2 linked regions of the Flavivirga eckloniae genome follow. The protein of the gene in region 2 interacts with the protein of the main gene of each other region in a pairwise test. Links are inferred from orthologs where the notes say so. Each region holds a gene or a part of one and is shown on either strand. Other genes may lie near its edges. The genes, in order: C1H87_RS09430 and C1H87_RS14765.

The links.
Region 1: the proteins of C1H87_RS14765 (region 2) and C1H87_RS09430 interact in binary tests that used the Escherichia coli proteins (3 or more experiments, as listed by UniProt). The link is inferred for Flavivirga eckloniae from one-to-one orthologs.

The regions. Positions count from the first base shown.
Region 1 is NZ_CP025791.1:2,299,933-2,303,133, reverse strand. Bases 101-2,957 are described here. They hold C1H87_RS09430 (cytochrome c oxidase subunit I), read left to right. Parts: upstream 101-562; coding sequence 563-2,353; downstream 2,354-2,957. Other genes in these bases: C1H87_RS09425 (gliding motility-associated C-terminal domain-containing protein), read left to right, coding at 2,705-2,957; C1H87_RS09435 (cytochrome c oxidase subunit II), read left to right, coding at 101-532. Also shown: more of C1H87_RS09435, read left to right, coding at 1-100; more of C1H87_RS09425, read left to right, coding at 2,958-3,201. UniProt on the Escherichia coli protein: Cytochrome bo(3) ubiquinol oxidase is the terminal enzyme in the aerobic respiratory chain of E.coli that predominates when cells are grown at high aeration.
Region 2 is NZ_CP025791.1:3,564,181-3,567,319, reverse strand. What follows is about bases 25-2,819. They hold C1H87_RS14765 (methionine aminotransferase), read right to left. Parts: upstream 2,096-2,819; coding sequence 953-2,095; downstream 25-952. Other genes in these bases: C1H87_RS14755 (LytR/AlgR family response regulator transcription factor), read right to left, coding at 2,682-2,819; C1H87_RS14760 (GNAT family N-acetyltransferase), read right to left, coding at 2,219-2,584; C1H87_RS14770 (hypothetical protein), read right to left, coding at 448-897; C1H87_RS14775 (amidohydrolase), read right to left, coding at 25-469. Also shown: more of C1H87_RS14775, read right to left, coding at 1-24; more of C1H87_RS14755, read right to left, coding at 2,820-3,139. UniProt on the Escherichia coli protein: Shows aminotransferase activity with methionine and histidine as substrates, and to a lesser extent also with phenylalanine.

The sequences.
Region 1 (3,201 bases), 1.3 Mb from region 2 along the record:
CAGATACGCTGGAGCAGATAATACTTTAGGAAAAGCTAATGTACGTTTAATAGATATAGATCGTGCTAACATCTTAGGTTTAGATGAATCTGATCCTAATGCACAAGACGATGTAATAACTACAGAGCTACACTTACCAGTTGGAAAACCGGTATTATTCAAGATGCGTTCGCAAGATGTATTGCACTCAGCTTATATGCCTCATTTTAGAGCGCAAATGAACTGTGTACCGGGTATGATTACCCAATTTGGTTTCACGCCAACAGTTACAACTGCAGATATGAGGGAAACACCTCAAATGAAAGAGAAGGTTAATAGAATTAATGATATTAGAGTAGAAAATAGTAAACCACTATTAGCAAAAGGAGAAGAAGCTTTAGAGCCTTACACATTTGATTACTTGTTAATATGTAACAAAATTTGTGGAAAGTCTCATTACAACATGCAAATGAAAATAGTTGTAGAAACTCAAGAAGAATATGATGCTTGGATTAAAGAGCAGAAAGCATTCAAAAACTCTCTAATTAACTAACAAATTTAAAAGATAAAACGATATAAGATTATGTCAGCACACGCAGATACTCACGCACACGACGACCACGGACATCATCATAAAGAAACGTTTGTAACTAAATATATATTTAGTCAAGACCATAAAATGATTGCCAAGCAGTACCTTGTTACCGGTACAATAATGGGAGTTATAGGTGTTTTAATGTCTATGATGTTTCGTATGCAAATCGCATGGCCAGAAGAACCTAATGTATTGTTTGAAGCATTACTAGGTAAATGGGCGCCAGACGGTGTTATGGATGCAGATATATATTTAGCATTAGTAACCATTCATGGTACCATTATGGTATTCTTTGTACTAACAGCTGGTTTAAGTGGTACGTTTAGTAACTTATTAATACCGTTACAAATTGGAGCGCGTGATATGGCTTCAGGCTTTTTAAATATGGTATCGTACTGGTTATTCTTTTTATCGAGTGTAATCATGGTAATATCCCTATTTGTTGAAGCTGGACCAGCGGCAGCAGGTTGGACAATCTATCCACCGTTAAGTGCTTTACCAATGGCTCAAGGAGGTTCAGGTATGGGTATGACGTTATGGTTAGTTTCTATGGCCATATTCATCGCATCATCATTACTAGGATCGCTTAACTATATTGTTACGGTAATTAACTTACGTACAAAAGGAATGTCTATGACAAGACTTCCATTAACAATCTGGGCATTTTTTGTTACAGCTATAATTGGTGTGGTTTCATTCCCAGTATTATTATCAGCAGCCTTATTATTAATAATGGATAGAAGTTTTGGAACATCATTCTTCTTATCAGATATATTCATTCAAGGCGAAGTATTGCATTATCAAGGAGGTTCTCCGGTTCTATTCGAACACTTATTCTGGTTCTTAGGACACCCGGAAGTATATATTGTAATACTACCAGCAATGGGACTCGTTTCAGAGATTATGGCATCCAACTCGCGTAAACCAATTTTCGGTTACCGTGCGATGATTGCATCTATTCTAGCGATTGCATTTTTATCAACAATCGTTTGGGGTCACCACATGTTCGTATCAGGAATGAACCCATTCTTAGGATCTGTATTTACATTTACAACATTATTAATTGCAATACCATCAGCAGTAAAAGCATTTAACTGGATAACAACACTCTGGAAGGGTAACTTACAGATGAATCCAGCCATGCTATTCTCAATTGGTTTTGTATCAACATTTATAACAGGAGGTTTAACAGGAATTATTTTAGGAGATAGTGCCTTAGATATTAATGTACACGATACTTACTTTGTAGTGGCTCACTTCCACTTGGTAATGGGTATATCTGCATTATATGGTATGTTTGCAGGAATCTACCACTGGTATCCTAAAATGTACGGACGTATGCTAAATAAGAATTTAGGTTACATCCATTTCTGGATTACTGCAGTATGTGCTTATGGTGTATTCTTCCCAATGCACTTTATTGGTATGGCAGGACTACCACGTCGTTATTATACCAATAGTAACTTCCCATTATTTGATGATTTAGCTAACGTAAATGTTATCATTACCATATTTGCCTTAATAGGAGGTGTTGTACAAATCGTTTATTTATACAACTTCTTTGCTAGTATTTTCTTTGGAAAGAAAGCAACGAAAAACCCATGGAAATCTACAACATTAGAGTGGACAGCTCCAGTAGAGCATATGCATGGAAATTGGCCAGGTGAAATTCCACACGTGTATCGTTGGGCTTACGATTATAGTAAACCAGGACATGATGCCGATTTTGTGCCTCAAAATATCCCTTTAAAAGAAGGAGAAGAAGAATTACAGCACTAGTAGCTAGTACTACTTTCAACATATTAAATAAAGCCTTTCTAAAAATAGAAAGGCTTTATTTTTATAATTAATTGACATTCAGGATTATATTCACATCGGATTTTTAGCACAAAAAAGCGCTATAAACAGACATTTAAGTCTTAAAATACAATTTTTCAACACTCGTAAAGTCGCTAAAAGGTTGATTTCTTCGACGAAATACCAAAAAAATACAAAAAAGTCGACGAAATACAAAAAAATCCGTTAAATTGCGCATCGAATAAATTTGTATTTGATTTCAATTTAAGACAAATAGTGAAGATGATACAATTTTATTCAGAGCTATCAAGATATGAATAAAAATGATCAATTATGAAACTAGCACTAGTATTTAGAAATGTATTAAAGAATGCTTTCTATGTTTTGATGTTATGTTGTACATCATTATCAGTTTTTGCGCAATGCCCCGATATACCAGTTTCACCCCAAACTGTTTGTGATGCATCTGGACTTACTGTTAATGATTTAAATGTTTATGCAACAAATATAGTTAATGGTATTGCTTGGTATGATGTTCCAACTGGGGGAACCCCTTTAAGTGCAAACCAATTGGTTTTAGATGGGGCAACTTATTATGCCGATGATGATTCTGGTTCTTGTGGCACTAGACAATCTTTAACCGTAAATTTTGATGTAGCTCCTACAGGGCGAATTTTGCACCGTATTTATTGCGACAATGCAAATGCTACTTTACAAGACTATATAAATGAAATTTTAGTTCCAAGTATTCCAGCAGGAGGTTCTGTCGAGGTTTATTATCCAGCAGTATCACCCAACCCGCCAGTTCCAATTACCCCTACAGATCCCGT
Region 2 (3,139 bases):
GCGTGTTTCTTGCCCAAACGGGAAAACGTAAATCGTAGCAAATTAACGGACAGATTTTCCAACCTTTATAATCTACAATCAGTTTTTTAGTGCCTGCCGTATAAACTTTATCCTCACCTACCAATGTAAAAGTATGTCGTTTATCATAGTGCTGAATAGTTCCAGACGGTTCTACAAAAAGTAACCTGTTGTAATAATTATTATCCTCTAAAACCACAAAACTCCCAACCATGGCAGTATTAAACTGTGATGCTGTAGATTTCATCCATGCTACAGTATTTCCATCCATAGTTTCTGCTACATTTTCGGCATTCATGGTAAACCCTGTTGTAAACATTTCCGGAAGCACAATTAAATCAACCGCTTCCGAAATGTTTTTTATCTTTTCAGAAAAATTTTCAAGATTCTGTTTTGGGTTTTCCCAAATTAAATCCGATTGAATTAATGCTATTTTAAGTTGATCTTGCATTTATTTAATTTACCTTCAAATTTATCTCTTTTATACTTTAGTTTTTCAACTTTTTCAACCCATTTCATTTCTTTAACTGGCGATAATCTACCTCTTTTCTTTAAGCTTTCGTATTTAGCCACAGCCCTATTATATTTACTACTAGCTTTATCAAAATTAGATTGTGCCTTTTCTTTCTTTTTAAAAGCTTTTTCTGCCTTTTTTGCGTTTTTATCAGCCTTTACACGTTCAGCTTCTAAAACTTTCTGCTCTTTTAGAGTCTCTAAAATTTCTATTTTTTCTTCAACAGATAACCTACTTGTTATGTCTACATTATTTTCTAAAATAGTTTTTCCTTTAACCTTATAAGTAGCTCCATTAAACACAACCTCTTGCGCTTGTATGGTTAACGATGCCGCCAAAAACAATAATACTGCAAATAATTTCATGACCTTTTTTTTAAATTGTTATATGATTTTAGACCACATATCAATTAAAAGTCACTTAAATCCCATTCAAAACATCTGCCGCTCTTTTTAAAGTATCATCTTCTTTTGCAAAACAAAATCGAAGTACTTTATTATCTAAATTGTTACTATTAAAAACCGATAATGGAATAGATGCAATACCAGATTCCATGGTTAGTCGTTTTGCAAAATCAAGATCATATTCTTGTGTGATTTCCGAATAATCCAACACTTGAAAATAAGTACCCTTTGATGCTGTAAACTTAAATCGGGAATCTTTAATAAGGCTTAAAAATAAATCTCTTTTCTGCTGATAAAAGGCTGGCAACCCTAAATAATGATTCGGCTCTTGCATATAATCGGCAATACCTTTTTGTGTTGGATGATGGATACAAAACACATTAAATTGATGTACTTTCATAAACTCATCCATAAGTGTTTTTGGCGCACAACAATAGCCAACTCGCCATCCTGTATTATGGAATGTTTTACAAAAGGAAGCTACTACAAAGCTTCGGGCTTTTAAACCTGGAAACAAACATGCGCTTTGGTGTTTTTCATCATCAAAAATCATATGCTCATACACCTCATCACTTAACACAATAATATTAGTATCATTAGTAATTTCCTCTAATTGCATCATGTCTTCCTTCGAAAACACAGTGCCTGAAGGATTATGTGGGGTGTTAACAATAATCATTTTTGTTCGATGAGTCACTTTCGACTTTACCTCTTCCCAATCTACACTAAAATTTGGTGCTTTTAATTGGATGGACACTGTTTTTCCGCCGTTGAGCGTAATGGCTGGTTCGTAACTATCGTAGGCCGGTCTGAAGATAATAACCTCATCACCCGGATTTATAAAGGTTGTAATAATTGTAAAAATAGCTTGGGTTGCTCCCGCAGTAACAGTTATTTCGTTCTCAGGGTGATAGTCGGTATCATATAACAGGTTTATTTTTTTAGCAATGGCTTCCCGTAATTCTAAGTTTCCTGCCATAGGCGCGTATTGGTTATACCCGGAATTCATAGCTTTGCAGACCAAATCGGTTAATTTCTGGTCACCACCAAAATCTGGGAATCCTTGCGATAGGTTAATGGCTTGGTGATCGTTCGCCAACTTGCTCATGGTTGAAAAAATAGTCGTCCCTACATTTGGGAGTTTAGATGTGTGTTGCATAGAACATCTTATTTTAAAGTCTTATTAAATAGCAATTAATTGTAATCGAAATGCATTTTCATACCTTCATGCGATGGCACAAACCCCAGGTTATTATAAAACTTAATAGCTCTAGGACGTTTTTTATCGGAAGTTAACTGTAGTAAATGTGCTTTTCGCTCTTTTAATAGTCCATTCAAACATCTTTTTTCCAATCCCCATCCCTCTGTGACTTTCTTTTAAATGAACAGATTCTATTTGAGCCCTCAAGCCACCGCAATAAGACATATATTGAACAAATGTAAGTTGCATGGTTCCGATAATTTCTGATTTTTCATCCTCTACTACCATTAATTCCTGATTTTCATCGGCATCGATTACTTCAAAAGCCTCCATGTATTCAGGAGGCAAAGGTATTTGAAAATTTTCTCTTTTCCGGCCTAACTCATCATGAGCTAATAGCTCTACAATTTTTGAAACATCTTCTTTTATAGCTTTCCTAATTGTCATAGCCTCAATTTTCAATAGTTACCTCATGTAAATATAGCAACTTACCGACTTACACCGGGGTTATACATTAAATGATTTGAAATAATTTGTTGAAAATTTAAACGCCTAATAACTTTAAAAGCTCCTGTTTGTATGTTCTGCCAATAGGTATTTTATGAGCCTTAACAAAAAGGGTATTTCCAGAGATCTTATCTACAAATTTGCTATTTATAATATAAGATTTATGGACTTGAATAAATTGGGTGTCGGAAAGTTTTTCTATCCAGTTTTTCAATGAATCTATATAGGACAGTTTTTGGGTTTCGGTTACTACGGTTATATAATTTCGATCGGATTCTATATACATTATAGAACTCAAAACAAGTTTATGCAATGTTTTATCTACATTTAAAAAAATGGTTTCCTCGTTACTGTTTTCTTGATTGTTTTCTGGTATTTCTATTCTATCTTTTGCTTTGTTAACTGCTTTTAAAAAACGATCGAAGGAAAAAGGTTTTACCAGATAGTCAACAATCGTATCCAGTTCAAAGCTGTTTACTGCATACTCTGGGTAGG